4 regions of the Arthrobacter sp. FW306-1B-G06A genome follow, and region 1 is predicted to be linked to each of the others. Evidence: riboswitches for the same ligand, from Rfam matches in the RefSeq annotation. Region 1 holds a riboswitch; each other region holds the start of a gene.
The links. Region 1 has a riboswitch for S-adenosylmethionine ahead of metX (homoserine O-acetyltransferase MetX). Riboswitches for the same ligand answer to the same signal wherever they lie in the genome.
Positions count from the first base shown of each region.

Region 1 (7,667 bases):
TCCCAGATGTGGGACGAAGACCGCCTGCACTTCTCGCCGCTCGGCCATCACACCATCGCGGCGATGGTCCTCGATTCACTCAATGTGCCCCACAACCTCGAGCCGCTGTTCCCCAAGCCGCTCCCCCAGCGCAGCTGGCGCGAGGCCCGCTCGGGCGACCTCGTATGGGCCCGGGAGTATTTTGTCCCGTGGGTCATCCGCCGGATCCGGCACCGCTCCTCCGGCGACGGCATCCTGCCGAAACGCCCGACGCCGGGACCCGTCTTCGGTCCTGCCGACACCATCCTGCCCCGGAGCTGAACCGGAGCCGTGTGGGTCACAGGGAGCGGGGCTAAGCTGGTGAAAGACTAGGGAGGCCCTCCACCGTGAACAATGTGATCTTCTGGATCATCGTCTGCTCTTGGCTGATTCCCATGGGGATCCGCATGTACAACCGATCGCGCCAGCGCAGGCTCCGGGACTTCCCTCCGCAGGATTACCCCGGGCAGCCCTATCCTCCACAGCACTACCCCGTCGGATACCCGGAGCAACCCCCGGTCATCTTCCCGGCTGAGCCGCAACCCCCGGTGGGAATGCCCGCACCTCAGGCCGCTCCGCCGTCGTCGGCTACTCCGCAAGCGAACAGCGCGCCCCAGCCGGACAGCGCGCCGCAAGGCTACCGGGCACGGAAACTGGCCGAACTCGACCAGGAGTACAGCGACGGGAAAATTGCCATGGAGGACTACATGAAGCTCCGCCAGGAGATCATGAACGGCTGATTCAGCCGAAGAACGCCTCCCGCAGCTGGGGGCCGAGCTGGCCGATCTCGGTGAGGAAACCGTCGTGCCCGATGGGCGCCTCGATCACATGAACGGGGACTTCTCCGGGCAAGGCCTTGGCCAGCTCGTGCGATTGTTCCGGGAAATAGAGCCGGTCCGAGTCCACCGAGGCAACGAAGAACTTCGCCGTGGCCACGGACAACGCGTCCTCCAACGAGCCCCGGCCGCGAGTGATGTCGTGGCTCATGAGCGCCTCGGTGATGGCGATGTAGCTGTTGGCGTCGAAGCGCTGGACCAGCTTTCGTCCCTGGTGGTCGAGGTAGCTCTCCACCTGGTAGCGGCCCCGGTCCCCTAAGGCCGCAGCCTGCAGGGGCGCCTCGCCGCCTTGGGCGTTCCTGCCGAAGCGGAAGTCCAGTTCATCCGCCGAACGGTAGGTGATGTGGGCGATCCGCCGGGCGAGGGCCAGCCCCGCCTCGGGCGCGGCCTGGCCATAGTAGTCGCCGCCCTTGAAGTCGGCGTCCTGCCGGATGGCGAGCGTCTGGGCCTGCGCGAACGCAATCTGTTCGGCAGTGCTGTACGCCCCGATCGAAATCACGGCACATCGCTTGACGCGGTCCGGATAGCTGACGGCCCATTCCAGTGCGCGGGCACCGCCCATGGACCCGCCCACCACGGTGTGCCAGCTGTGGATCCCCAAGGCGTCGGCCAGCCGGGCTTCGGCTACAGTGCTGTCCCGCAAGGTCACAAGCGGGAAGCGGGAGCCCCACGGCTTGCCGTCAGGAGCGCTCGACGACGGCCCGGTGCTGCCGTAGCAGCCTCCCACGATGTTGACGGAGACCACGAAGTAGCGGTCCGTGTCGATGGTGGCGCCGGGACCAACGAGTTGCTCCCACCAGCCTTCTTCGTCGCTCTCGCCACGGGCCACATGGGTGCTGCCGGTCAGTGCATGCTCCACGAGGACGGCGTTGGAAGCGTCGGCGTTGAGCCGGCCCCAGGTCTCGTACGCAAGGACGACCTCAGGGAGGAAACCCCCGGCCTCCAGTTCGAGCCCTCCTACGGAAACATACTTGAGGGTTCCGTCCTGGGTACCTGAAAGGGGTATGGCTGTTGCAGCAATTGTCATTCGTCGACACCTCACATCGCGCTTGCCCGCCGCCAACACAGCGAAGGGCCAGGTCTTCACCCGGGGCACCCCGCCGCGAAAGGAGGGTTGCCGGCCAGCAAGCCGGGGCTGTCGCTGGCACTCATGACCTATGGGAAGAGTCTAGGAAAACCGGACCCCTTCTGACGAAGATTATGACAGCTTTGTGACACTTGGCCGCGTTTTGTTCACGAAGCCGGGGTTGTGGATGTCTGAAATTGAAGAGACGGGTGATGCCTGTGTGACTGGAGATAGAATTGGGCGCAGCAGTCTGCATCCTTCGGATGTCTCCGCCGCCACTGTGCGTCACAGGAAGATTGAAGCTCGTGAAAAAGCCATCCGGCGTCGTTCCAATAGCCCTGTTCTTGCTGGTATCAGGTTTCACCGTGGGAGTGCCGCTGCCGGCGCACGCCGACACGACTCCGGCAGCACGCGAAGACAGATACGTGGTCCACTACGCCGAAGGCACCGACGTTGACGGGAAGACCGCGGAGCTGCGCTCGCAGGGAGTCTCGGTGGACAAAACGTTCACGCATGCCGTGAAGGCCGCGGTCGTCACGGCGACGCCAGCGAAGGCCGCTGCGTTGGCGAAGTCGAGCCACGTGGCATCGGTCGAGCGGGACACACCGGTTCGGATTTCGGACACCCAAGCGCCGGCACCCTGGAACCTCGACCGGACCGATCAGCGCACCCTCCCTTTGTCCGGGAGCTACACCCCGCCTTCGAGCGGCGCCGGGGTTCAGGTCTACATTGTGGACAACGGGGTGCTTGGCACCCATGTGGACTTCGGCGGTCGGGTGACCGCGGGGTGGAGTGCCTTCTCGGGGCAGCCCGCCAATGCCCCCTGCACCGATCCGGCAATGCCCGACGCCGGCCACGGGACGCACGTAGCAGGCATCACGGCCGGCAGCACCTACGGCATGGCCAAGTCGGCAACCATCGTGCCGGTGCGGGTCCTTGGTTGCGACGGTACGGGATACTCCTCCGACGTCATAGCCGGCCTCGATTGGATGGTCCAGCAGCACCAGCCCGGCCAACCCGCCGTCGCCAACCTCAGCCTCTCCGGACCTGCGAACCAGAGCCTGGACGACGCTGTCCAGGGCGCGATCAATAACGGCATTACCGTCACCTTGGCGGCCGGCAATTCCAGCACGGACGCGTGCACGCTGTCCCCCAGCCGAGTGCCTGCCGCGATCACGGTGGCCGCGAGCGACAGCTTCGACCGGCAGGCATCGTTCTCCAACTACGGTCCCTGCGTCGACCTGTACGCACCAGGAGTCCAGATCACCTCGGATTGGCAGACGTCAAATACCGCAACGGCTGTCCTGAACGGAACCTCGATGGCCTCTCCGCATGCGGCAGGAGCGGCCGCGATGCTCCTCGCCATGCATCCCTCGTGGAGCCCCGCGCAGGTCTCGGCAACGTTGACCGTCGGCGCAACAGCCGGAATAGTCCAGTCGACCGGAAACTGCATGCCTAACCGGCTGCTGTACGTCAGCCCGTCGCTCTTTTCGCCGTCGCAAGACCCGTTGGGCGGATTTGCGGCTACAACCCCCTGCAGGCAGCTTGACACGCGGGACGGGACCGGTGGCGTCAACGGGCCGGTCGCCCCCGGACAGACGATCAGCGTCAAGGTTGCGGGACGCGGCGGCCTCCCGGCGACCGGAGTTTCCGCTGTCGCAATGAACATCACGGTGGCCAACCCGACGTCGAACGGCTTCATCACCGCGTACGCCGGCGGAACAAATCGTCCGGCGACCTCGAACCTGAATTTTGCCCCAGGGCAGATCGTCCCGAATTTCGCGATCACGCCGGTGGGGTCCGATGGCACGATTTCCTTCACGAACAGCTCCAACGGCACGGTCCAGCTCATCGCCGACATCACCGGTTACTCCCTCACGCCTGGCGCGTCGCCCGCTCCCGGGACGTTCTCCGCCCAGGCCCCGTTCCGGCAGCTGGATACCCGTGACGGCACCGGCGGCGTCGGCGGACCCGTTACCCCCGGACAGACCATCAACGTCAAAGTCACAGGCCGCGGCGGTATTCCCTCTTCCGGTGTTTCCGCCGTCGCGATGAACATCACGGTGGCCAATCCCTCGTCGTTCGGCTTCATCACCGCTTACGCAGGCGGGACTCCGCGTCCGAACGCCTCGAACGTGAATTACGCGGCGGGACAGATCGTTCCGAATTTCGCCATTACGCCGGTCGCTCCCGACGGGACGATTTCATTCACGAACACCTCCGGCGGAACCGTCCAGATCATCGCCGATACCTCGGGCTATTACCTTGCGGGCACACCGTCAACCGCCGGGGCGTTTTCCGCGCAGGCCCCGTTCCGCCAATTGGATACCCGTAACGGCACCGGCGGGATCAACGGACCTGTTGCCCCCGGACAGACCATCAACGTCAAGGTCGCGGGACAGGGTGGCATTCCAGCGTCCGGTGTTTCCGCTGTCGCGATGAACATCACCGTGGCCAACCCGACGTCGTTCGGGTTCATCACCGCCTACGCCGGAGGAAGCCCGCAGCCGAGCACCTCGAACGTGAACTACGCGACGGGACAGATCATCCCGAACTTCGCCATTACGCCCGTTGCTCCGGACGGTACGATTTCCTTCACCAACAACTCCAACGGCACAGTGCAGCTCATAGCCGACACTTCCGGGTACTACATCGCGGGCTAACCGCGAGATGGGGCGCCCACCGGAGTGGGCGACCCATCACGGAACGAACCGGCGGCTGGCCTAGCTGCCCTTGGCCGCCCGGAATCCTGACTCGAGGTCCGCGAGGATGTCGTCGATGTGCTCGATCCCGACGGACAGCCGCACCAGTCCCGGGCTCACGCCGGCCACGGCCTGCTGTTCAGGCGTCAGCTGGCTGTGCGTCGTGGACGCGGGGTGGATGACCAGGGAACGGACGTCGCCGATGTTTGCCACATGGGAATGCAGCTCCAGGGCGTCCACGAAGCGCTTGCCGGCGTCGATCCCGCCCCGGATGGTGAAGGACACCACGGCGCCGGTTCCCCGTGGCCCGTACTTCCGTCCTCGTTCGAACCACGGGCTGGATGGCAGCCCCGCATACGCGACCGATTCGACGTCGTCGCGCCCTTCGAGCCATTGCGCCACTTTGGTGGCGTTGTCCACGTGGCGTTCCACCCGCAGGCTGAGGGTTTCGATTCCTTGGGAGATCAGGAAAGCGTTGAACGGTGAAACTGCCGAGCCGAGGTCGCGCAAAAGCTGGACCCGGGCCTTGAGGATGTAGGAGAGGTTCGCGCCGAGGGCACCGTCCTTGCCGAGGTCGCGGGCATAGACCAGGCCGTTGTAGCTCGGGTCCGGGGTGTTGAAGTTGGGGAACCGCTCGGGGTCCTTGCCGAAATCGAAGTTGCCGGAGTCCACGATGACACCGGCAATGGCGGATCCGTGCCCGCCCAGGTATTTGGTGGCCGAATGCACCACGATGTCAGCGCCCCACTCGATGGGCCGGATCAGGTAGGGCGTGGCGAGGGTGTTGTCCACGACGAGCGGGACTCCAGCCTCGTGCGCGGCGCGGGAGACGCCTTCGATGTCCAAAACGTCCTGGCGGGGGTTGGAGACGACTTCCGCGAAGAACAGCTTGGTGTTTGGCTGCACGGCCTCGCGCCAGTGGTCGAGGTTGTCCGGGTCCTCGACGAAGGTCACCGAGATTCCGAATTTCTTCAGCGTATGCGCCAGCAGGTTGTAGGTGCCGCCGTAGAGGCTCGGGCTGGCCACCACGTGGTCACCGGCCTCGGCGACGTTGAGGATGGCGAACGTTTCCGCGGCCTGGCCGGAGCTCAGCAGGAGCGCGGCCACGCCGCCTTCCAGGCTCGCAATGCGCTGTTCCACAGCATCCTGCGTGGGGTTGCCGATCCGGGTGTAGATGGGCGCCAGCTCGGCGAGCGCAAAGCGGTTGGCAGCGCTTTCCGCGCTGGGAAACACGAACGAGGTGGTCTGGTAGATGGGGAGTGCCCGGGCTCCGGTGGCGGAGTCCGGCTCCTGGCCGGCGTGGATCTGGCGCGTTTCGAATGACCATCCTTGGGACATGCGGACTCCTGGTTGTCTGGGCTCTTGCCGTGCTTCAGCTTGCCGGGCCGAAGTATTCAGCCTGCCGGCGTTCGGTTGCCGCCAGTCTAGGGATGGTGTTGCGGGCTCCGGAAGCTTTGTGACGAACACAGTAGTTTTCGGTCCCGGCGCGTCCTGAAGTGACTCTGAGCTGCCTTTTCGATACATCCCACCTTGGTTAGGCTTGACTTAGCTGAGAGCTCCATCACAAAGTGCCAAGATGAAGCCATGCGCATGGATCACGTCTCTTACGCTTGTGAACGAGATGGCCTTTTGGCCACCACCGAGCGGATTTCCGCAGCATTGGGAGTGGACGCAGTCCGGGGCGGAGTGCACCCGCGCTTCGGTACCCGGAACATGATCATTCCCCTTGCTGACCACAAATACCTGGAAGTTGTCGAGGTCCTTGACCACCCGGCATCCGACAAGGCACCTTTTGGACAAGCCGTCCGTGCACGCTCCGCCGCGGGAGGTGGTTGGATGGGCTGGTGCGTCGCTGTGGACGACCTGAGCCCGTTCGAACAGCGGCTTGGACGCGCCGCCGTTCCTGGCAACCGCAAGTTCCCGGACGGCCGCGAACTCGTCTGGTCGCAAATCGGCATCCTGGGGCTCATCGCCGATCCCCAGGTTCCCTACTTGCTGCGGTGGGAGGGCGACCCTGCACTTCACCCGTCCCTCGTCTACCCAAGCGACGTCAAGATGTCCAGCCTCACCATCGCCGGCTCCGCGGAGCGTGTCACCGAGTGGCTAGGGGAACCCGTGGAGAAGCCTCTCGAGGACGTTGCAGTCCAATGGATGGCTCCGCACGGAACGCCGGGAATCATGTCGGTAACGTTCGAAACCGCCAACGGAGCCGTCACCATCTGACGGACCATCGGGCCAGGAGTGCCCGGGAAAAACTTCGGCCGCCATATGCGGGTGCCAATGACGTCACCCCGCAGTGGCGGCCGAAACCTTTTAACGCGCTTCAGCCCAGCCCGATTGCCTTGCCGAAGACGCTGAAGCCGACGAACGCCACGATGTCCAGGAGAGCATGGGCCACCACCAGCGGCATGACCCTCTTGGTCTTGGTGTAGATCCAGCCGAACACGAGGCCCATGACGGCATTGCCGATGAAGGGCCCGAAGCCTTGGTACAGGTGGTAGCTGCCGCGAAGGAGCGCGCTGAGCACGATCGCCAGCGTGGTGCTCCACCCGAACTTCCCGAACCGGTCCAGAAGGTAGCCCACCACGATGACTTCTTCGACGACCGCGTGCCGCACCGCGGAGAGGACCAGGACGGGCACTGTCCACCAGTAGGAGTCCAGGCCGCTGGGGATGATCGCCGTCGTAATCCCGAGGGCGCGGCCGGCCGCGTAGAGGCCCAGCGACGGGATCCCGATCAGCGCGGCGAGGCCCAGTCCTTGCAACGCGTCACGGCCCGGGCGGGCGAAGTTGAAGCCCAGCCGGGTGAAGCCCGAGGGACTCTCCGCGGTTTGGCGGTGCAAGGACAGGAAGTAGAACACCAACACCACCGGGACCAGGGCGAACGCGATGTCCAGCAGCTGGTAGGTGAGATCGAAGTACTCGCGCGTGCTCTGCGAGCGGTTGAGCGTGGACGTCGCATGGGCCAAAGGCCCTTGGGTCATCTTGTCCAACAACTGCACCACGGAGTACACGGCCGATTGGCCCAGGGACAGGCCAAGGACGA
Region 1 covers NZ_JBYSXB010000013.1:16,715-24,381, forward strand. The annotation lists gene AC3WJM_RS08905 (SGNH/GDSL hydrolase family protein) at 1-300, shown strand, start outside; gene AC3WJM_RS08910 (hypothetical protein) at 366-758, shown strand; gene metX (homoserine O-acetyltransferase MetX) at 760-1,881, opposite strand; SAM riboswitch class IV at 1,895-2,010, opposite strand; gene AC3WJM_RS08920 (S8 family peptidase) at 2,226-4,583, shown strand; gene AC3WJM_RS08925 (bifunctional o-acetylhomoserine/o-acetylserine sulfhydrylase) at 4,644-5,960, opposite strand; gene AC3WJM_RS08930 (VOC family protein) at 6,207-6,845, shown strand; gene AC3WJM_RS08935 (CPBP family intramembrane glutamic endopeptidase) at 6,946-7,667, opposite strand, start outside.

Region 2 (7,667 bases), on a different contig from region 1:
CCGCCGGGCAAGATTTCGTGGCAGCACGGCATGGTCCCTTTCTACGGCGGACGAAGCATCATGTGGAGCGCATGGTGCCCCCGCCCCGAGGAAGATGAAATGCGGGGCTGGCCGCGGGCAGTGATGGACGCCGCCAAGTCTCACTTCACGTCCGCGGAAGACCTCCTGAACGTGGTTTCGGCGGACCAGATCGACGCCGGCCGGTCGGCCGACGTCGTCGATCTCATCAACGACACCCGGCCGGTCTACGGAATCATGCAGAAAGCCCTGCAGGAACGGCTTGAGGCAGGCCTGCACAAGATCGATTCCGCCACCCGCAGCATGCCCGCACCGCTCGCTGCGGCGACTGGCGCGACGTCGGGCGTGGACTTCGCGAAGTTCTCGACGCCGGCAGTCCTCCTTGAACTGACGGACAAGCAAGCAGCCCTCGAGGCCCAAGGCAAGGGCGCGGCTCTTCGCATGGTCACGGACTGCACCGTGTTGAGCGTGCTCCAGCAGGACGGACGGGCCACCGCGTTGAACACCAACCGCGGCGTAGTGAACGTCGGCAACGCCAACCTGGTCCTGGCCATGGGCACGCTTCCACCGGCAACGCTGGTCCTCAATTCCTTCCCGCAGGTGCAGGGGGCCGGCGGGCATTTCAGCGCCCACTTCATCACCTCGGTGGTGGCCAGGGTTCCCCGCGAGGATTTTGATTTCAGCGGACAACTCGGCGAGCTGGAACTGGCGGCCATCTATTTGGCGGGCAAGAGCCCGGCCGGCATGCAGTACCACGTCCAGCTTTCGGTCCTCTCGGACCGTTGCCCGGACAAGAACGCCCAGAAGTCCGAACGCTACGCCCCCGACGTCGTCGCCACGGCTTCGCTCGCGCAGCTGCGGTCCTCGGAGGACTACCTGGTGTTCGTCTGCGCCGTCCTCGGCGAACTGGACGAAAGCAACCCGGAGAACCACTTGCGGCTTTCCGGCGGAGCGGACCCCACCTGCAACGTCACCTTGCAGGTGTTGGCCAACGCCACCGACGACGACACCTGGGACACCATGGACGAGGGAACCTTCCAGATGCTGGAGCGGGTCCTCTCCCCGGCCGGCGCGGAGCGGGTCGAATACTGGCGCGGAGATCCCGACGACGGAACCTGGGGTGCCGAGCGTCCCGCCATCCCGGAGCGCCGCGTTCCGGGATTGGTCCACGAAAGCTCGAGCCTGCCGATCGGCGAAGAGGAGGACGCCGTCGTCGGAATCGACTACCGACTCAACGGCGTGCAGAACGTCTTTGTCACGGGCGGCAGCCTCTGGCCCACCGGCGGTTCGTGGAACCCGACCATGACAATGGTCGCCTTGGCGCAAGACCTCGCCGAAAGACTCGAGGCCGACGGCGGAGCGGCGGCAGCGCCATGACTGTCGCCCCGGCGCTGGACCCGGCGCTCCTTCCCACGGTTCCGCCTATGAGTGTCGCCGATGTGCTGGACAGGCAGGACGGCGTGTACTGGGTGGTGAAGGACGCGAATTCGGTCTTCCTGTGGGTCAACCAGAACTTCGCGGACCTGGTGGGCATGGATAAGTCGGAGCTGATCGGGCACCAGGACTCGCGCGCGGAACACGTTGCGCACGACAAGGAAGTAATGGCGAGCGGAAAGCCGTTGCTCAACTTCCACGAGACCATCGCCGTCCCCAGCAAGGACGGCGGCATGGTGAATGTGGACATCGTGACCCAAAAGGGGTTGCTGCGGGCCCCGGGCAGCAAGGACATCATCGGCATCACCGTCTGCTTCTCACTGAAGGACCCGGTCACATGAGTGGATTCGCAGAGGACTGGATCAAACGGTTGGACATGTCCCCTGCTAGCGTGGGCGGCTGGTTCGCGCCCGCGCTCGTGAGCAACGAGGACATCGCCGGATCGGCGCTGCCTCCGCGTTTCGGCGTCGACCATCCGCTCTACAGTTCCAACTGGTACCTGCTGGAGGCGGGTGAGGTCCTCCAGTTGCACGCCCTCAAGCAGGACGAATTGTGGTTCTTCCACGTGGGGACACCGATCAGGCTGCACGTCTTCTCCCGGGAGCTCGGACTTCAGGACTTTGGCTATACCGAAGCCTTGTTGGGGCCGGATCCGGAAGCAGGCGAGATGTTGCAAGGAGTTGCCCCGAACTCCACCTGGTTCGGTGCCGAGTTGGCCGGGCCGGGGTTCGCCTTGGTGAGCTGCAGCCTCGCACCGGGATACGAGAGATCGGACTCCGCGAAACCAACGGCACGGGACATCGAGTCGCTCGTCATGAGGTTCCCCGGGCATGCCGAGCTGATCCTGCGCCTGGCGGTGGTGTAGCCGGGGCCGGCGGGATGGGCTGGGCAGGCGGGATGCCCGGATAAAACGTCTGGTGCGCCGGTTCTGGGGCCGGCGCACCAGGCTTCTCCCACCCAACTGACTAGCAGTAGTTGTCGTTTAGAGGCTCCAAAACGACAACAAATGCGTGGGCCCACGCCGCCCGGGTTCCCTGGCCGTGGGGCCCGCCGGCGAGGGTCCCTGCCTGAGCTCGCGAAGGCTGGGAGCCGACGGGGACTTGCGAGGCGAGGGTGGCGGTGGGGACCAGTTGGGCATCTCAGGAGCCGATCGGCGACAGTTCCCGCACCAGGCCGAAGAGGTCCTTGGGGTCATCGGGATTAGCGACGAGGTCAATCTCCTCGAAGAACTCCGAACCCTCGACGGCATCGCGGAGATAACGCAAGGCGGAAAAGTCCTCGATCGCGAAGCCCACGGAATCGAATATCGTGATTTGGTCCCTGGAGGTCCGGCCCGGAGCGTGCCCGGCCAGGACCTGCCAGAATTCGGTGACGGGAAAATCGGCGGACATTTGCTGGATCTCGCCTTCAATCCGCGTCTGGGGATCGTACTCCACAAAGACGTCACCGATGCCGAGGATGGCAGCGTCGAGTTCAGTCTTCCCTGGGCAGTCGCCTCCGATCGCGTTGATGTGGACTCCGGGCGAAACCTGGTCTGCCGTCAGGATGGTGGCGTTGGCCTTGTCCGCCGTGCACGTGGTGACGACGTCGGCTCCCTCCACTGCATGGGCCGCTGAGCCTGCGATGGTGATCTCGAAGCCGAGGGGAGCCATGTTCCGGACGAACTTCTCCATCGCTGCCGGGGCCGTGTCCCAGATCCTCACACTGTTTATACCCAGGGCCGCCCGGAAGGCCAGCGCCTGAAATTCGGATTGGGTTCCGGTTCCGATCATCGCCATGATCCGGGCATCGCGGCGCGCAAGTCTCTTTGCGACCATCCCGGACGTGGCCGCCGTCCGCAACGCTGTCAGAACTGTCATCTCCGCAAGGAACGTCGGGTAGCCGTTGTGGACGTCGGACAGGACACCGAAAGCTGTCACGGTCTGGAAGCCGCGCGCGGGATTCGAGGGGTGTCCGTTTACATACTTGAAGCCGTAGGTTTCCTGGTCGCTGGTGGGCATCAGCTCGATGACGCCAAATGGCGTGTGGCTTGCCACCCGCGGAGTCTTGTCAAAAGATTCCCACCGCCGGAAGTCGTCTTCCAGGTACTGCATCATCTCCGAGATGATGGTCTCCGGGCCCCGTCCGGCCGTCCAACGAACCATATTGCGGACATCGACAAAGCGCGTCATGTGCGCTCCTTTCCCTCATAAGCACTGTTGCTACGAGGCTACGGAGCGGCGATATGCATCCACAATTGCCAAAGTACGTACTTTTCATTGAAAACATGCACAAAATGATGACTGCTTATGCACACAATGATCAACGGCAGGCGTCCGTCATAAAAGCGACTATCGCAGGACGGAACTGAGCAGCAGGCTCGTCTCGCTATTGACGATCCCCTCGATCCCGCGGATCCTGCCCAACACCTGGTCAAAGTCGCTGAGGCTTTCCGTGCGCAACTCGGCCACGAGATCCCAACCGCCGTTCGTGGTGTGTAGCGCCCAAATCTCGGGAAGTCCGCGGAGTTGGCGAATGACCTTGTCCGCCGACCTTCCCTCCACGGCAATGAGCGCAATGGCCCGGATCGCAAGTGGATCCACCTCGTCGCGCACCCTCGCGGTGAAGCCAACGATGGTCCCCGAGGAGACAAGACGCTCAAGCCGGCTATTCACGGTGGCCCGAGCAACGCCCAGCTTGCGCGCAAGGCTCGCCACGGAGGCCCTGCCGTCCTCCCGGAGAGCGGAGAGGAGCTGGCGGTCAAGGTCGGTGAGTGCTGCCATAAAGATAAACGTATCGCCCATTCCCCAAGCGGGCCTGAGTCCGTAGGGTATCGACATGAGCATCTACATCAGCCCCGACTCTGCTGCATGGTCCCTGACGGCCATGGCGACTGGTGCGTCAGCGGGATCAATCGATGATGCAAATGGCATGTCCAACCTGGTGAAGGAAATCTACGAGACAGAAGGTTTCGAAGCCTTGTCGGGTGTGGTTTTTGCATTGGCTCATCACAACAGCCTCTCGCTGCATGCACTCGCCACGGCCACCGGGATATCCGTCCACGAACTGCTGGAAATCCGGAAGCATCAAGGTTCCACTTTTCATCACTCCCCTACGGCAGTAGCATCGCGGTTCGACGCCATTCCACCCCGGATCCAGGCCAGCCTGGAACCGCTGCCCAATGAAACCGAGTCCTAGGACGCTGGCACCCCAGCCCTCGCCAGCCTGGCTGCCGTCCGGTTACGGAACATGACGTCGGCCGGTGATGCAGGCCGCCGTCGTGGATGTTATTTTTCTTCTTGAGTAATGAGCACCAGCGCGAAGCCCTGACTTGCTGGTCGGCAACCCTCTCTCCGGCGGGGTGCCTCAGGTGACTACTCGGCGTATCGACACTTTCGAACTGCAAGCGTGACTGAGGAGCACCAATGCCTGAACCCACCGAAGAAAAACTCTCGTACCGTCTCATCACGGGCCCTGACACCAAGGAATTCTGCGAGCGGATCTCCACCGCCCTCGCGGAGGGATACGTGTTGCACGGCAGCCCGGCCGCGACCTTCAACGGCACGGACGTAATCGTGGCACAGGCCATCGTCCTGCCCGCGGCAATCGCGAGCGCAGATGCCGCCGTTGCCAATGCGGTGGACCAGCTGGATGAAGAGTTCGACGGCGAGGGCCACGCATGAGCTACGCAGGCGACCTCAGCCCGCACGACGCCTGGGCCAAGCTCGAGCAGGGCGCCATCCTGGTGGACGTCCGCACCGAAGGCGAGTGGGCACACATCGGCATCCCGGACACCAAAGCCACCGAGAACGATCCCCTGTTCATCCAGTGGAACCTGGCCGGAGGCATCCCCAACACCCGTTTCATCGAAGAGTTGACGCAGCAGGCCCCGGAGGCGGACGGCACCGAACTGGTTTTCCTCTGCCGCTCCGGACAGCGCTCCATCGCCGCCGCGATTGCCGCCACCCAGGCCGGCTACACCTCCTACAACGTCCTCGAGGGCTTTGAGGGCGAGCCGGACCGCTACGGCGAGCGAACCGTGAACGGCTGGAAAAACCGTGGACTTCCGACGAACCTGGGGAACATCTAAGTGACTTTCAATCCTGACGCCGCCAGCTGGAGCCCTGACACCCAGGCCGTCCGCGGCGGTCTTGACCGTACCAACTTCCAGGAAACGTCCGAGGCCGTCTTCCTGAACTCCGGCTTCGTCTACGAGTCCGCCGCAGCCGCCGAGCGAGCATTTACGGGCGAGGACGAACGCTTCGTCTACTCCCGTTACGGCAACCCCTCCGTAGCTACCTTCCAGGAGCGCCTCCGCCTGCTCGAAGGCACCGAAGCGTGCTTCGCGACGGCGTCGGGCATGTCCGCTGTCTTCACCGCCCTCGGTGCGTTGCTTGCTGCCGGTGACCGCGTAGTTGCCGCCCGCTCGCTCTTCGGCTCCTGTTTCGTCATCCTCAATGAGATCCTGCCGCGCTGGGGCGTCGAGACCGTATTCGTCGACGGGCCTGACTTGGACCAGTGGCGTGCTGCCCTGTCCGAGCCGACAACGGCAGTGTTCTTCGAGTCGCCGTCGAACCCCATGCAGGAAATCGTGGACATCGCCGCGGTGAGCGAGCTGGCCCACGCGGCCGGCGCCACGGTGGTCGTCGACAACGTCTTCGCCACCCCCCTCCTGCAGCGCTGCGGCGATCTCGGAGCAGACGTGATTGTCTACTCGGGCACCAAGCACATCGACGGCCAGGGCCGGGTCCTCGGCGGAGCGATCCTGGGCACCAAGGAGTTCATCGACGGTCCCGTCAAGCAGCTCATGCGGCACACCGGTCCGTCGCTTTCCGCGTTCAACGCCTGGGTCCTGACCAAGGGCCTGGAGACGATGGCGCTGCGCGTCAACCACTCCTCGGCGTCTGCGTTGCGGATCGCCGAGTGGCTCGAGGAACAGCCGGCCATCAGCTGGGTCAAGTACCCGCTGCTGAAGTCGCACCCGCAGTTCGAGCTCGCCGCAAAGCAAATGAAGGCCGGCGGAACTGTGCTCACCTTCGAGCTGCTCCCCTCCGCGGGGCGATCGGCGAAGGAGGCCGCTTTCGCGCTGCTGGACGGGCTCGCCGTCATCGACATCTCGAACAACCTCGGCGACTCCAAGTCCCTCATCACCCATCCCGCCACCACCACGCACCGTGCCATGGGTCCGGAAGGCCGCGCGGCAATTGGCCTGAGCGACGGCGTCGTGCGGCTTTCGGTGGGGCTGGAGGATGTGGACGATCTCATCGGGGACCTCGAGCGGGCCCTCAAGCAGGTCTAGCCGGGCGCTTCGCGCCAGTCCTGGCGCACCCAGGTGAGGACGGGTTGCGGCTTGGTGTCGCTCTCGTCCCTCTCTGAGCGCATCGTGATCTGGACGGCGTGCTCGACGACGGCGGCCAGCCCGGCGGCGTCGGGCGCGCTCCCGTTGCTCTCGCTCCAGCGCCCGGCAACACCACGCTGTTCGATGGCGCCGTTGCCACGGCTCAAGATGGCTGCCACGCCGGTTTGGACCAAGTCGAATTCACCCTGTTCGGCGAGCACGGGTTCCAAGTATTCCACCAACGACCAGACGACGTCGGCGGCGGGCTCCGGGCGAAAGGTTCCGAAGTCCAGCAGTTCGGTACGCAGTCCGAAGTTGCTTGCTTGCCAGGACGCCATCCGCAAAAGCGCAGTGGGCACGGCAGCGGGCTCTATTCCGGCATGGTATTCACGAACAGAAGTCTCAACCAGTGCCCTGACGAGCACCGCGATGAGCGCCGCATCCTCGGCCCGGAGGCAGACATCGGCCACCCGGACCTCCACCGTGGGAACGTGCCGGGACAGCCTGGCGTCGAAGTAGACCATCCCCTCGTCCAGCAGCACTCCCGTTTCGATGAGCCTCCGGACAACCCGTCGGTAAGCAGCCAGGGACCCGAAGATGGCTGACGGCCCCGACGAAGGCCAGCGGTTCCACGCCTGCGTCCGATAGCTCTCAAAACCCGTGGCCAGGCCACGCCAGTAGGGAGAATTGGCGCTCATCGCCGTGAAGACCGCGAGCTTGTCCCGGATGCGGTCCAAGACCATCACGCCTTCCTCGGGGGACTCGATCGATGTGTGCACGTGGAATCCGCACGTGAGCTGTTCGTGCGCCGTGATACCGAACCGTTCGAGCATGATGGCGTACCGGGGATCCGGAGTGGTGTGCAACGCAGCATCCACGGGCGATGTGGCCAACGCGG
Region 2 covers NZ_JBYSXB010000028.1:22,210-29,876, reverse strand. The annotation lists gene AC3WJM_RS15050 (GMC oxidoreductase) at 1-1,395, shown strand, start outside; gene AC3WJM_RS15045 (PAS domain-containing protein) at 1,392-1,793, shown strand; gene AC3WJM_RS15040 (cupin domain-containing protein) at 1,790-2,317, shown strand; gene ocd (ornithine cyclodeaminase) at 2,592-3,623, opposite strand; gene AC3WJM_RS15030 (Lrp/AsnC family transcriptional regulator) at 3,783-4,214, opposite strand; gene AC3WJM_RS15025 (hypothetical protein) at 4,270-4,629, shown strand; SAM riboswitch class IV at 4,734-4,846, shown strand; gene AC3WJM_RS15020 (DUF1737 domain-containing protein) at 4,857-5,114, shown strand; gene AC3WJM_RS15015 (rhodanese-like domain-containing protein) at 5,111-5,521, shown strand; gene AC3WJM_RS15010 (O-succinylhomoserine sulfhydrylase) at 5,522-6,730, shown strand; gene AC3WJM_RS15005 (glutamate--cysteine ligase 2) at 6,727-7,667, opposite strand, start outside.
Region 2: it holds a riboswitch for S-adenosylmethionine, as region 1 does, so the genes downstream of both, AC3WJM_RS15020 (DUF1737 domain-containing protein) here and metX (homoserine O-acetyltransferase MetX) in region 1, are expected to answer to the same signal.

Region 3 (7,667 bases), on a different contig from region 1:
GGGTCCTGAAAGGCCCTCTCCTTGTAAGCTACGCCTGTTTCACCCGAAATCAACCGACAGCCGGACGGCCTAGTGGCCAGCCCTCGGAGCCTGGACGTCCACGACGCCCACGAACCGGGAGCCGATTCCTTCGTACTCGCTGCGGACTTCGCCGGGCAGGATTCCGGGAACCTCGCTGTTCCGGTGGTGGCCACAGAAGACGTAGGTGAACTCCGGCCACCATTTCTTGGGACGCGCGGCCTCTGTGTAGCCGCACACGACGCAGCTCAAGTGGACCCAGACAGGGCGCTTGCCGGTGCGGTTGGCGCGGGATTGGACGAGCCACTGGGGCGGATTGTCTTGCAGTTCGTTCAGTTCGGCTTGTGAAAGCCTGGAGGGGATGCCGTGGCGTTGGGCCATTTCCATCGAAATATCAAGGGCCAGTGCGGCGTCACGTCTGCTAATCACCATTCAACGATACGGGACTTTCGCCGAGGCACGATCGGGCTGGGATCCGGACGGGAGCTGACAAGCAGGCGTAGGCTGTGCTCATGACCGACGCAGCGGCCCTGCAGCCAAGCACCCCGCTTCAAAAGCGGGTCCTTGTTGTGGCTATTGTGGCTTCCTTCATCGCCATTTTGGATGGCTTCGTGGTGAACCTCGCGCTCCCGGCGATTGGCCGCGAGCTGGGTGGTGGGCTTGTCATCCAGCAATGGGTGGTGGATGCCTACTTGTTGACCTTGGGCGCGCTGATCCTGGTCGCGGGATCCCTGTCCGACCACTTCGGCCGTGCACGCATCCTGGAATGGGGACTCGCCGGCTTCACCCTCACCTCCGTCACCTGCGGCCTCGCCTGGAACGGCGAGGTGCTGGTGGTATCGCGCGCCCTCCAGGGGATCGCCGGTGCCCTGCTTGTCCCGAGTTCGCTTGCCATGATCGTCACGTTCTTTTCCGGGCCCGCGCAGTCCAAGGCAATCGGCCAATGGTCCGGTTGGACCAGCGCGGCCGCCATCGTCGCGCCGCTGATCGGCGGCGCATCGGTCGATCTGCTGTCCTGGCGCGTCATCTTCTTCATCAATGTGATTCCGGCCGTCGCCGTCTGGCCGATCCTCGCCGGGCTGCGGAAGTCCGATGCCGCCACGGACACGAGCAAGAAGATCGACTACCTCGGCGCGTTCCTTGCCATGGTGGGACTCGGTGGCCCTGTCTACGCCTTCATCGAACAAGGGCGCATGGGCTGGGGCAACATGGTGGTCTGGATGCCGCTCGCCCTCGGAGCCGTCGGCCTGGTCCTCTTCCTGGTCCACGAAGCCAGGACCCCTGAACCGATGCTGCCCCTGAGGCTCTTCGGCATCCGAAATTTCGGCTGGGGAAACATTGCCACGCTCGCCATTTACGGCGCCCTGTCATTGGGCTTCTTCGCCGTGGGCATCTACTTGCAGCAGGTGGGAGGGATGAAGGCCACCACGGCGGGCATCGCGTTGCTCCCCGCGACGGTCCTCCTGATGCTCACGGCCTCATTCTTCGGCGGGCTGGCCGGCAAATACGGTCCGCGGTGGTTCATGACGGCCGGACCATTCATTTGCGGAATCGGTTTCCTCATGACCTTGGCCGTCCAGGAGCCCTTGAACTACTGGACGCAAGTGCTGCCCGGGCAGATCGTCTTCGGGATCGGCCTGAGCACCTTGGTGGCGCCCCTCACCGCGGCCATCCTCGGCGCGGTACCCACGGAAGAGGCAGGGATCGGTTCCGCAGTGAACAACGCTGTTGCCCGTATCGCAGGCCTGATCTGCATCGCGTTTGCCGGGCTCATCATCGGCCCGGTCTTCAGCCGCCAAGGCCTCATGAACGCCGTCGTGGTCACGGCCGTGCTGTTCTTCCTCGGGGCGGTGGCATCCGCCGTCGGGATCCGGAACCCGGTGCTGGGCGCTGCTGTAGTGGACTCTCCCGAAGGTCAAGCGCCCGACGACGGCGGGACGGCTGCCCAGCGCGCCTGAACAGTGCCTTCCACAACACAGCTTCGTTAGTGTTCCGCGAGGACGCAGCCGTCGTGTTCGACGTCGGTGGCCACCCAGAGCGCCGAGGCGACCTCATCCGCGAGATCATAGTCGCGGCTGCCCGGACCCTTTCCGATCCGGACCACAAGGGCACCACCGAACGGCTTGCGGCCAATCACCTGGATGGTGGCGTCGAGGTCGATTTCCTCTGCGGACAAGTACCGCAGCAACTCCGGGTTTTCGTCGCTGATCCGCGTGATCTTGCCGGAATGGCCGTCGTCGAGCTCGATCATGCGGTGCGCATGCGGCAGGCTCACCGAACCGTCCGCGGCAGGGATGGGGTCCCCATGGGGATCGCGTCCGGGGTTGCCCAGCTTGGTGGCCATGCGATCGATGAAGGTGTCCGAAACGGCGTGTTCGAGCATCTCGGCCTCGTCATGGACTTCGTCCCAGCTGTAGCCCAACTCCCTCACGAGGTAGGTCTCGATCAGGCGGTGGCGGCGGACCATGCCCAGGGCAAGCTGCATTCCCTGGGGGGTCAAGGAAATGGCGCTGTAGGGCTGGTGGTCCACCAGCCCTTGGTCCTTGAGCTTGCGGACCATCTCCGAGACGGAGGAATTGGCGACGCCGAGCCGTTGCGCGAGCTGTGAGGACGTGATGGGTTTGTCCTGCCACTCCGTGAAGGAGTAGATGACCTTGACGTAGTCCTCGATCGAGGAGGAGGGCGCACTGGTCTTCACGGTTCCAAGCCTATCGTGAACCGGCCGCATCAGACTTTCCGCGCCCGCCAGCTCTGCGTGAGATAGGGCAACGGGATGACCTCGCCCTCGGCATGGCCCAGATGCTCGAAAAGGTACCACTCGAGATTGCCCGTCACCTTGGCCCGGGTGGTCTCATTCGCCCTCAGGTAGTAACTGCGCGACTTCACGAGTTCGAGGATGTCCGCCGGAGTCACGGGATCCTCCCAACGCGTCACATGGCTTTCGAGGCCCGTGAACTCCCGGCCCACCACAGGCCGGAAGTCCGGTTTGTGGACATCGCCGGCATGCATGATGCGAGACAAACGATGGACCCAGGGCACCGACGTGTCCAGCTGGTTCCAGATCAAGCCGATCACACCCTGGGGCCGAAGGATCCGGGCGATCTCGGTGCTGGCGGCGAGGGGATCGCACCAGTGCCATGCCTGGGCAACGCTGACGACGTCGAATGCTGAGTCCGCGAGTCCAGTTGCCTCGGCCGTGCCCTCCAGGGCGATCACTTGTGGATACGTTTTGCGCAGTTGCGTGAGCATGTCCGCGGAGGGGTCCACTGCGGACACCGCCAGCCCGCGCTCGACGAGGAGCGATGTGAACTTTCCGGTGCCCGCGCCGATGTCTGCCGCGTCCCGCGCGCCTTCCGGCAGCAGCCAGTCAGCTGAATCCGCGGGGTATCCGGGCCGGACACGGTCATAGTGCTCTCCGCCGTCCTGGAAACTCTGACCGAGTTCAAGGCGCCGTTCCTCATAGAGCTTGGGGCCGGCTGACGTGCCTTTGGGTCGCGGGGCCACGCGGAAACTCCTTCGTAGGACAGGAAAAAATACCCTACGAATCTACCGCAATCAGTCGGTGCTGCACGGAGCTGCGCCCGCGGTCCCGGGAGTGTTGGGAGCCCATTCCGGGTAGCTGCGGTGATCGTTCGCGGGCACCCAACGGCCGGCGTCCACCACGTAGTCCCAACCGAGGCCATTGCTCTTGAGCGCCTGGATGCCCGCGATGAGCCGGGTGGCGTCTTCCAAACGCGACCCTACGCCGAAACTGGCCCGGAGGGATCCGGAGGGAAGGCCGAGGCGCTTGAGCAGCGGGTGGGCGCAGAAGCGCCCGTCGCGCAGGCCAATGCCGTGCTCGGCCGCGAGATAGGCCGCCACAAGTCCGGCGTCGTAGCCCTGGAGCGAGAAGTTCACGACGCCGATGGTGTCCTCGGGATCCGTGTCGCTGAAGATCTGGTGCACGGTCACGCCGTCGATTTCCTTGAGGCCTTCGACCAGGTGTGAGCGGATGGCGGCCTCGTGGGCGTGCCATTCGTCGTGGTCGAGGCTGGCGATGACTTGTGTGGCCCGGGCGAGGGTGGCCGCACCGAGAACGTTCGGCGAGCCGCCTTCGTGCCTGGCCGGTCCCGTGGCCCAGCTGACGGAATCGAGGCGCGCCTCCCGGACGGCGCCGCCTCCTGCCAGATGCGGCGTGCCGGCGTCGAGCCAGTCGGGACGGCCCACCAGGACACCCGCGCCGAACGGTGCATAAAGCTTGTGCCCCGAGAAAACCAAGTAGTCGACATCCGCGGCGGCGATGTTGATGCGGCGATGCGGGGCAAGTTGCGCCGCGTCCACCACAATCCGCGCCCCGAATTCGTGGGCCAAGGCAGCTAGTTCCTTGATGGGCAGGATTTCGCCGGTCACATTCGACGCGCCGGTGACAGCCAGGAGGCTGACGCCACCATGGGAGAGGGCTGTGCGGACATTGGCTACGGTCTCCGACAAGGTTTCCGCGGCAACAATGCTTCGGTGGGGGACGCCTTGCCACGGCAGCAGGTTTGCGTGGTGCTCGATGTCCAGGTAAAGGACTTCGTCGGTGTGCTTGCCGTCTGTGACCGGCAAGCAGCCGGCCAGGAGATTGAGGGAATCGGTGGTGTTGCGCGTGAAAATGACGGAATCGTCCGGCCGTCCGCCAACAAAGTCACGGACGATGTTGCGGGCGTTTTCGTAGACGGAGGTGCTGATTTGGGAGGCGTAGCCTGCGCCGCGGTGCACACTCGCGTAGTACGGCAGGATCTCGTTGAGGTACGCGGAAACAACCGTCAGGGCAGGTGCGGATGCGCCGTAGTCAAGGTTGGCGTAGCGGATGTGGCCGCCCTGGATCAGGGGTGCCTGCAACTCCGCGCCGGTGACCGCGGCCAGCGGGCGGGATGCCCGAGGCAGCTGCTGTGCGGTTTCGTGGTGCTGCGAAAGAGCCGTAGAAGTAATTGTGGCTGTGCTCATGGGACCTCACTCAAGAGGGACCCCTGCGTGCAGGGGGTCCGCGCTTGCCGCATCCGTTCCGGACCGGCCGGGTCGTCACCCGGGGCACCCCGCCGCGATGGAGGGTTGCCGGCCAGCAAACCGGGGTTTCGCGCTGGCACTCGTGACCTGTAAAGAGAGTAGGACACCGGCGAGGCGGGTTCCAATGTGACCGCGATTGTTAAGCGGATTGTTACACCGCCCGAAAAATGTGCCTTCAGCCGAAGAAAAAGCAGCGGACGCCCCTAAAAGGGGGCGTCCGCCGTCGTTTATTCAGTGAACAGGGGGGCTACAGAAGGTCGTCGAGTTCGGGGTTGAGCCTCTTGAGGACCTCGGAATGGAGGATCGAGTTCGTGGCGACGGCGTTTCCGCCGAAGGGGCCGTCCGCGCCATCCAGGGATGTGAAGCGTCCGCCGGCCTCGGTGACGATCGGCACCAAGGCGGCCATGTCGTAGACCTGGAGTTCCGGTTCGGCGGCGATGTCCACGGCGCCCTCGGCAACGAGGCAGTAGGACCAGAAATCGCCGTACGCACGGCTGCGCCAGACATCGTTCTCGAGGCCCAGGAAGTTGTCCAGCTTCCCGTGCTGCTTCCACTCGGAAAGCTCGGAGTAGGAAAGCGAGGCGTCTTCGAGCCGGGACACGTTGGAAACTTTCAACCGGGTGGCGGCGGCCAGCGACCGGCCCATGTAGGCGCCGGAGCCCTTGGCCGCCCACCAACGCTTGCCGAGCGCCGGAGCGCTCACGAGCCCCACTACTACTTCGCCCTCGTCCACGAGGGCGATGAGCGTAGCCCAGACGGGTACGCCGCGCACGAAGTTCTTGGTCCCATCGATGGGATCGATGATCCAACGCCTGGAGCCGTGGCCCGTGCTGCCGAATTCTTCGCCGAGGACGGCGTCGCGGGGCCGGGAGCGGGAGAGCTGCCCACGGATTGCTTCCTCGGCGGCTTTGTCGGCATCGGTGACTGGGCTCAGGTCGGGTTTGGTCTCCACCTGGAGGTCCAGCGCCTTGAACCGCTCCATTGTCAGGGAATCGACGGAATCGGCCAGCACATGGGCCAGCCGTAGGTCGTCGTTGTAGCTCGAATCGGGTTGGGTCATGGTTCCAAACTACCGTCTATTCGCCGGTGAGCCGGGGAGGTAGGACGGCATGCGCTGAGTTAGTTGACCGTACCCAGTTCCTTGGCCTCTTGGGCTTCCATGCGCGGGTCCGCACCAAGGAGCCTGCGGAGCGATGCAAGGCGGGCGGGGCCGGCCTCGCCCGCGTGGCCTTCGGCGACCCAGGAATCCAGCCCGCATCGAACGGCGGAGGCATCGTGCTTGCAACCACGCTCGCACCTTTCCGTCCCCGGCTCCAGGTCCGGGAAGGCGTGCAGGATGCGGTCCGGGTTCACGTGGGCGAGGCCGAAAGAACGGATGCCGGGCGTATCGATGATCCAGCTTCCGCCAGGGGCGTCGCTGAGCTTCAGTGCGAGGGCAGAGGACGAGGTGTGGCGTCCGCGCCCCGTCACGGCGTTGACCCCGCCTGTGGCGCGCTCGGCCCCGGTGAGGGCGTTCACCATAGTGGACTTCCCGACGCCTGAATGGCCCAGGAGGACGGTGACCTTGCCGTCGAGGTAGTCCCGCAACTGGCCGACGGCGTCACTGTCGAGGCGGGCGGACAGGCCGTCGTCGGAGCGGGCGTCGATTCCGGAGGCGCCTGCGTCGGCCGTCCGGCTGATGATGATGGGGAAACCGAGGCTCACATAGTTGGCGAGTAGTTCCGTCGGATCCTTGACATCTGCCTTGGTGACGAGCAGCAGCGGCTCGATTCCGGCGTCGTACGCTGCCACCAAGGCGCGGTCGATGAATCCGGTGCGTGGTTCCGGATTGGCTGCCGCAACCACCACCACGAGCTGGTCGGCGTTGGCGACGACGGCCCGCTCGATCGGATCCGTGTCATCGGCACTTCGCCGCAGGAGGGTCTTTCGCTCCTCGACGCGCACGAGGCGGGCGAGGGTGTCCGGTGCTCCGGACACATCGCCGACGAGCGCCACGAAGTCCCCGGGAACCACAGGGGAGCGACGGAGCTCCCGGGCGCGGGCCGCGATGACGATGCGCTCGTTGTCCGAGCTTTCGCCCACGATCGCGGTGTAGCGCCCGCGGTCGACTGTGATGATACGCCCGATCACGGCGTCGTCGTGGCTGGGGCGGTCCTTCGTACGGGGTCGTGTGCCCTTCTTGTTGGGGCGGATCCGGACATCGGACTCATCCCAGGAGCGTGCGTCGCGAGCCATCGTCAGTTGCTTGTCTCCATTGAAACGGTGTCCGCGGCAGCTGCGCCGGCAGTGAGCATCGACGCCCAGATGTGCGGGAATTCCGGCATGGTCTTTGACGTCGTTGCGATGTCTTCAACCTGGACACCCTCGACGGCGAGCCCCAGGATGGCGCCCGCAGTAGCCATGCGGTGGTCGGCGTAGCTGTGCACGACGCCGGCGTGCAGCGCTGCGGGCCGGATCACCAGGCCGTCGCTGGTTTCCTCGGCGTCGCCGCCGAGCCGGTTGATCTCGGCGACCAGCGCGGCCAGCCTGTCCGTTTCGTGTCCCCGCAAATGCGCGATGCCGGTGAGCCGGGAAGGACCGGTTGCCAGGGCGCACAATGCCGCTACGGTAGGAGCGAGTTC
Region 3 covers NZ_JBYSXB010000004.1:66,037-73,703, forward strand. The annotation lists gene AC3WJM_RS03090 (hypothetical protein) at 70-450, opposite strand; gene AC3WJM_RS03095 (MFS transporter) at 525-1,976, shown strand; gene AC3WJM_RS03100 (metal-dependent transcriptional regulator) at 2,003-2,716, opposite strand; gene AC3WJM_RS03105 (class I SAM-dependent methyltransferase) at 2,746-3,522, opposite strand; gene AC3WJM_RS03110 (aminotransferase class V-fold PLP-dependent enzyme) at 3,574-4,986, opposite strand; SAM riboswitch class IV at 5,022-5,134, opposite strand; gene hisN (histidinol-phosphatase) at 5,294-6,106, opposite strand; gene rsgA (ribosome small subunit-dependent GTPase A) at 6,166-7,281, opposite strand; gene aroA (3-phosphoshikimate 1-carboxyvinyltransferase) at 7,284-7,667, opposite strand, start outside.
Region 3: it holds a riboswitch for S-adenosylmethionine, as region 1 does, so the genes downstream of both, AC3WJM_RS03110 (aminotransferase class V-fold PLP-dependent enzyme) here and metX (homoserine O-acetyltransferase MetX) in region 1, are expected to answer to the same signal.

Region 4 (7,667 bases), on a different contig from region 1:
GCACGGAGAGTAGCCCACGGGGGTGCCGTCGGCATTGGTGGCCAGGAACTTGAAGGAGTTGCTGGCCACCGCAGGCTTGGCGGGGGAGCCAAGCGGGTGGCCGGCTTCTTCCAGGCCAGGCGGCGGTGTATCCGGCGCGCGGGCCGCCTTTGGCTGACCCTGTCCGGGAGCCCCGCCCGGCCCGGAGCTGCTTGCCGTGGCGTGGGCGGACGGGGCCAGGTTCGGAAGCAAGCCGGTGATTCCAGGGTCGCCCCGGAGGAATCCACTGACCAACACGGCTACGGCAGCGACCACCGCCACCAGCATCAAATTTCGGAACAGCGCGAGCGCGGTGCTGGGGCGCTTGGGCGGCGGGCCGCCGTCGTACCCGTAGTTTGAATGCAAGTCTTCCCCCAAATCCCCGTACCCGGCACCCCAGCGGGCCGGCGGTACTAACCGATGACAGCGCCGAAGACGAAGCCCAGCCCATACGTGGCCGCGGCCGCGCCGAGACCGATGGCGAGCTGCCGGAGGCCGCGGGTCAGCGGCGAGGTTCCGGACAACAAGCCGACGACGGCGCCGGTCGACAGAAGCGCGATGCCCACCAGCGTGCCGGCCACAGCAAGCGCCGCGAAGCCGGTCATGCCGAAGATGAACGGCAGGATGGGCACAATGGCGCCCGAAGCGAAGAAGCAGAAGCTCGAGATCGCGGCGCCCCAGGCGGAGCCCACGGCCTCGTGCTCATTGACGGTTTCTTCCACTTCGGGGTGCAGGGAGAGGCTGGGATCGCAATCGCAGCTGTAGACGCCCATGCGTTCAGCGGCCCGGTGTTCGGCGGCTTCGCGGGACATGCCCCGGGCCAGATACACGAGGACCAGCTCGTTGTGCTCGATGTCCAGGGCCGGGGCTGCGGTCAGCGTGGCCTGGGTGGGGCGGGTGGCCTTGAGGAGCTCGAGCTGCGAGCGGACAGAGACATATTCGCCGGCACCCATGGACAGCGCGCCTGCCAGCAGGCCTGCGATGCCGCTGAACAGGACCACAGTGGCGGGGACGCCGGTGGCCGCCATGCCCATTACGAGTGAGAGGTTGCTGACAAGGCCGTCGTTGGCGCCGAATACGGCCGCGCGGAAAGTGCCGGACAACCTGTTGCGGCCGCGCGTCGCCAGGCCGCGGACTACTTCCTCGTGGATCTGTTCGTCAGCCGCCATGGCGCGGGTCGCTGCTGGATCCTTGGCGTAAGGCGAGCGGCCTTCAGCCCTTTGGGCGAGGGCCAGCACGAACACTGATCCAAAGTTCCGGGCGAGGAAGCCGAGCATTTGGCTTCGGATCGAGGCCGCCTTCGGCATGCCGGCATGTTCCCCGAGGAGCTTGAGCCAGTGTGCCTCGTGGCGGCCCTCGGCCTCTGCGAGTGCCAACAGGATTTCGCGTTCCTCGCCGTCGCGGCGCTGCGCCAGTTGGCGGTACACGGCGGCCTCGGCCCGCTCGTCCGCCAAGTACTGACGCCAGCGCTTGATGTCCGACGACGACGGGGGAGTCTTGGGGGCCGCTTCATCTTGCAATGGACTGCTTTGGTCCGAGGGATTGTCGGGATGCGCGTTGTCTGGATCTGTCGGGTTCTGTGGATCTGCGTGCGGGTGCACCGGGACTCCTGGGTTGCTGGGGCGGGCTTCATCGCCTCATTGCGGCTCCACTCTATCGCCAATTTCCGCGGTTTTTCGGCTGGCAATCCTCACTGGACGTTTTAGGCGCGCCTCAAAAACGGGAGGCTCCCGGGAGGCCTTGACCGCGGCTGGGGGCAGTGCTGGGATGGATGGACAGGGTCCACGAATTGGCGGGGTAGCGTGGTGACCGGCTGCCTCATGTGCCTGTGCGATGGGCTCAGCGGCACGTCGAACGGAGGTTGCACCATGGACAGCACCGAAACCCACGCCCGCCACCCCGACCGTCCCACGGTCGAGGCCGATCCCGCCTACGACTACAGCGAAGACCTTGAGGTGGACGAGGACTGGGAGGAACAATCCGAGGTCCTCGACGACGACGAACGGGTGGTTCCGCTCGACGCAGAGGAACACCGCGAGGACGAAGAGTTCGAATAGCCCCGGGCTCGCTAAACCCCGGAGCTAAAACGCGCTCAGGATGAAGTGCCTCTGCACGCCTGCCCGGTGCCCGGTTGCCGCCACCGTCAGGGTGAGTTTCCGTGTGGCGGGGAACCAGCGGGCGGGCTGGACCGCTTTTGAAAGGGCTTGGGTGATGAGCCGCGGCTCATGGTGCCAATAGCGTTCCAGGTTTCCGTCCACGACGAACGTGACGGAGCCTTGGGAGAGGTCGACGCCGGGAATCACCCGGACGAATTCGTCCACCCGGCGGGGGCGGGGCGACAAGAGGGTGCTGGGCTGGGTGGTGCGGTCGGCTATGGCGGTGGCGCCGTTTTCGAAAGGCATGGCCTTCTCCTGTGGAGTTGCTCTTGCCCGTTCGGTTGTCTCTGGTCCGAGCCGGGCCGCTTCTTCATCCGAACCACCCGTGAACATGGGGTTGGCGTGTGGCAAGTCGGAGCTTGGCGCCACATCTCTTGAAGCTCTTCCTACTGTACATGCGACGGCGGCGCCGCACCCCGGAAAAAGGTGAGGCGCCGCCGTCGTACTTGACTCTGTGAAACTTAGTGGCTGGCCACCGGGTGGGCCTCCAGCGGGAGTTCCTCGGTGACTCCTCCGGCGACGCGACGGTCCCATGCTTCGCGGACCTGGGGCTCCGTGGGAGGCGTCAGCAGCGAGACCACGACGTACACCAGCAACGAGGCTCCGAGGCCCCAATAGATGGGATCGTTGGCGTAGACGCCGTCTTCGCTGGGGATGATTCCCGTGGCATAGGCGATCAGCAGGGCCAGGGTCAGTACGGACCCCACGGCCATGGACCAGGCCGCGGCAATACCGGTGCCCCGCTTCCAGACCAGGCCGCCCAGGATGGCAACCAGCAGGCCGCCCACCAGGATGTCGTAGGCGATGGTCAGGGCGACCACGACGTCTTGCGCCGCCATGGATATCAACACGGCCACGATGCCCAGTCCGAGGACCCAGTAGCGGTTGGCCTTGACGTCGTGCTCGGGGTTCTCGGTGTCGTCGGTGTTGACGGTCTTGCCGAACCAGCTGGCCACGAACGGGACCACGTCGGCGCGGGCAACGGTGGCCGCGGCGATGAGGGCTCCGGAAGCCGTGGACATCATGGCCGCGACTGCTGCGGCCATCACGAGGCCGCCGATGCCGATCGGCAGGATGTGCGTGGCAACCTCGGCGTAGACGACGTCCTTGCCGAGGGCCTTCACGTCGATGTTGGGCAGTGCCACGCGGGCGGCAAGGCCGATCAATGCGCCGGCGACGCCGTACAGGACGCAGTAGATACCCGCGGTGGCACCGCCCCAACGGGCCACCTTGGGAGTCTTGGCGGTGAAGACGCGCTGCCAGATGTCCTGGCCGATCAGCAGGCCCAGGGTGTAGACCACGAAGTACGTGATGATGGTTTGTGCTCCGATGCCGTCCAACTGGAAGAAGCTGGCGTCAACGCGGGCACGGATGCCATCGAAGCCGCCTGCGGCGTTCAGGACGAACGGGAGCATGAGGAAGAAGATGCCCACGGTCTTGATGATGAACTGCACCTGGTCGGCGAGGGTGATGGACCACATGCCGCCGATCGTTGAGTAGACCAGGACGATTGCGCCGCCGACGGCGATGGCGAGCCAGCGCTCCCAGCCGAAGAGGACAACGAAGATGGTGGCGTAGGCGCCCGTGGACGTGGCGCACAGCATCAGGGTGTAGGCGAGCATGACGATGCCGGAAGTCTGTGTGGCGCGCTGTCCGTAACGCAGGCTCAGCATCTGGGAGACCGTGTAGATCTTCAGCCGCTGGATGGTGCCGGCGAAAAGCAGGCTCAGGAGGAGCACGCCCGAACCGATCGCGACAACCAGCCACATGCCGGAGACGCCGAACTTGTAGCCGAGGCCGACGCCGCCAACCGTCGATGCGCCGCCGAGGACGACTGCGGCCATGGTGCCGGTGTAGAGCATCGGACCGAGGCGGCGTCCTGCCACGAGGAAATCGCTGTTGTTCTTGGTGCGCGACTTGCCCCACCAGCCGAAGGCCAGCATGGCGAGCAAATACACCACCACGATCGCAATATTGATGAACGAAGAGTCCACGGTTGGCTCCTGAAAGTGATGCGCAGAGCCCTTGGGGATTCCGACGCCGGTCCGCTGGGTTTCGTTGCGGGTTGCGGAAGGTCTCTGCGCTGGTGATTGGGGAGAGTAGTCTGTGATGTATGCCTCACAAACAACACTTGTTGCCTATGAGGATACGTAGTGATGCGAGTAACAGTCAAGGTGCTGTCTCGCCCAGCAGACTCATCGGCGCTCCTCCAGCTTGCCAAAGGCCCTGCCGCGCGGGCGATCCGGCTACTATTGCTGCAATGACAGGGCCGCAGAAACGGCCTGAAAGGTTCGTGAATGAAGGCTCTCCCCGTTGAACCGAGCAATGTCCCCGTTGCCATCGGTTCCAGAATCCGTGCCGCCCGCCAATCGCAGCGGCTCACCATCGAGCAGGTTGCCGACGCCACCGGCCTGACCAAAGGGTTCCTGAGCCGGGTGGAACGTGACCTGACATCGCCGTCGGTCGCTTCCCTTGTGACGCTTTGCCAAGTTCTTTCAGTCTCCATCGGCGATCTTTTCGCCGCACCTGAGACGCACCTGACGCGGCGCGACGATGGGCCGCGGATTTCGCTTGGCGGCCAGGGAATCGTGGAGCGGCTCCTGACCGCCCGGTCGGAACGACGGCTGCAGATCCTACAGGCTTCCATCGAGCCCCGCGGCCGGGGAGAAGCCGAGCTTTACGCCGTCGATTGCGACGTCGACGTCCTGCACGTGGTCAAGGGCCGCATCAAATTGATCCTCACCAACGAGGAGTACGAACTCGAAGAGGGGGACACGCTGTCCTTCCCGGGCCGCGAGCCGCACACCTGGGTCAATCCAACCGACGAGCCCGTTGAGGTGCTCTGGATCCTGGTGCCGGCAGCCAGCCGCTGACGCCGGCACTTTGCGATACGGGACCGCATGTGGCCGACACGCGGCGTAACACGCCTGAAACATGACTGACTCCGGGATTTAACCCTGGGACCTTCGGTGTTACGTGCCTGAAATGATCCGTGCCGACTGCTGAAACAGGGCGACTGTACCTTCGAGTCAAGGCAACTCGTCAAGGTCGGTATCCCGTGGGGTACCAGGACCTGTTCGTTTTAAAAATGGTCTCGCCGTGCGGGCGCCATGGAGCGCCGTATATGCAGGAAGGCTCCCGAAATGAACCCAGTATTCTTCAGCGTAGGGCTGGATGTGAACCCCCAGACCCTCGATCCAGGCGCAACAGCCTGGATGCTTGCAGCTTCCGCCCTCGTCCTTCTCATGACGCCAGGTTTGGCGTTCTTCTACGGCGGCCTGGTCAGGATGAAGTCCGTCCTCAACATCATGATGATGAGCTTTGGCGCCATTGGCGTCGTCGCGGTGGTCTGGGCCCTGTGGGGCTACGGACTCGCGTTCGGCCCGGATACCCTTGGCGGCTTCATCGGAGATCCCTTCGCGAACTTCGGACTCAGCGGACTGGCCAGCGTCATCGGCGGGAAAGCCCCGGGGTTGCCGGACATGGTCTTCATAGGGTTCCAAGCCACCTTCGCCATCATCACGGTGGCACTGATCAGTGGCGCGGTGGCCGAACGGGTCAGGTTTGGCCCCTGGCTGCTGTTTGCCGGCCTCTGGGTCACCATTGTCTACGCTCCTATTGCCCACTGGGTCTGGGGCGGCGGCCTCTTCGGATCCACAGGGATCATCGGCAGCAAGATCTCGGCCCTCGACTTTGCCGGTGGCACCGTCGTCCACATGAACGCCGGCATGGCAGGGCTGATGCTTGCGGTAGTGCTCGGCAAGCGGCTCGGATTCATGAAAGACCCCAACATCCGGCCGCACAACCTCCCCTTCGTGATGCTCGGGGCAGGCCTGTTGTGGTTCGGGTGGTTCGGATTCAACGCCGGTTCGGAACTGGCCGCTGATGGAATCGCCGCGCTCGCCTGGACGAATACCCTCTTGGCCACAAGCGCGGCGCTCCTCGGTTGGCTGCTTGTCGAAAGGCTGCGCGACGGCCACGCGACGTCCCTTGGTGCCGCATCCGGCGCGGTCGCCGGCTTGGTGGCGGTCACCCCGGCTTGTGGATTCGTGGACCCCATTGGCGCCATCGTCATCGGCGTCATCGCGGGTGCCGTCTGTGCACTGGCCATCGGACTGAAGTTCAAGATCGGCCTTGACGACTCCTTGGATGTTGTTGCCGTCCACTTTGTCGGCGGCCTGTGGGGGACCCTGTCCCTCGGATTCTTCGCGGTACCCTCGGCAAAGACTGAAGGCGGCCTTTTCTACGGCGGCGGCCTGAGCCAATTCTGGCCCCAAATATTGACGGCCTTGGTGGTCACCGCCTGGACGGCGATCATGACGACGCTCATCGGGCTCGCCATCCACAAGACAGTGGGCATGCGCGTCAAGGAGCACGAAGAGCTGGCCGGCATCGACATCACGGAGCACGCGGAAACAGCCTACGAGCTGGCCATGATTGGCGGGTCCTTCAATCCCGGAGAACCGCAGAACGGCAAAACTCCGTCGAGTTCCAGCGGTGACCCAGAAGCCAGCTCCAACGGGAAAACAGATCGGATGCGCAGCAAGGCGTCGACGTGAAACTGGTCACGGCCATCGTGAGGCCGGAGCGGATCGACGAGGTCCGGGAAGCTTTGGAACACTTTGGAGTCAACGGGATGACCGTGAGCCAAGCCAACGGTTACGGCCAGCAACGGGGCTTCGTGGAGGTGTACCGGGGCGCGGAATACAATTCCGATCTCCTTCCCAAAATCCGGGTGGAGGTCCTGGCCACGGACGATCTCGTGGACGGAATAGTGGACGCCATCATCTCCGGTGCAAGTACGGGCCAGTTCGGAGACGGGAAGATCTGGACGGTCGACGTTTCGCAAGCCGTCCGGGTCCGGACCGGGGAGCGTGGCGCCTCCGCGATCAGCTAGAAGACTGTGTTGGTGCCGCTCTGTTGGTGCCGCTCTGCGGCGAGCGGCACCAACACTGCCATGTTCATCCCACGTGCACCCATGGCCTGCGCGTGATGTCCGGTTCGGCTTCGCGCAGCACTTCGCGGGTCACCGGTGCAATCTCGCCCTCGCCGAAGAAGAGGAACTTGCTCAGATTGGCGATCGGATTGCCTTCGGTCCAGCGGAAATAGATGTGCGGCATGAGTCCCGTGACGTCGCGGATGTGGAGGAGTACCGCGGCCAGCGTGTTGGGCACGTTGTTGCTGTGGATCTCCAGGATCTTGAAGCCGTGCCGGACCTTGCCTTCCACGAGGAGTTCCTGCTCGAAATCTGAGCTGTCATCCACAATGATCTCGATGAAGATCGCGTGGCTGTCCACCGGCAAGTGGTTGGCTTGCTGGGCATGCTGCAGCTTCAACTCGTACCGGTCGGCGCTCAGCCGCTTGGGCTCGTGGGCGATGATCCGGATGGGGCCTTCCTCGTTCGATGCCGTGAACTCGAGGGCCATCTGGTCCATCTTGATGTGGGTAGCCCGCAGTTCGAAGGACCGGCGTACCCGCGACGCGAAGCTCACC
Region 4 covers NZ_JBYSXB010000025.1:34,471-42,137, reverse strand. The annotation lists gene AC3WJM_RS14080 (matrixin family metalloprotease) at 1-384, opposite strand, end outside; gene AC3WJM_RS14075 (VIT1/CCC1 transporter family protein) at 432-1,538, opposite strand; gene AC3WJM_RS14070 (hypothetical protein) at 1,887-2,075, shown strand; gene AC3WJM_RS14065 (hypothetical protein) at 2,100-2,420, opposite strand; SAM riboswitch class IV at 2,435-2,554, opposite strand; gene AC3WJM_RS14060 (sodium:solute symporter family protein) at 2,636-4,168, opposite strand; gene AC3WJM_RS14055 (helix-turn-helix domain-containing protein) at 4,472-5,047, shown strand; gene AC3WJM_RS14050 (ammonium transporter) at 5,318-6,733, shown strand; gene AC3WJM_RS14045 (P-II family nitrogen regulator) at 6,730-7,071, shown strand; gene AC3WJM_RS14040 (APC family permease) at 7,136-7,667, opposite strand, start outside.
Region 4: it holds a riboswitch for S-adenosylmethionine, as region 1 does, so the genes downstream of both, AC3WJM_RS14065 (hypothetical protein) here and metX (homoserine O-acetyltransferase MetX) in region 1, are expected to answer to the same signal.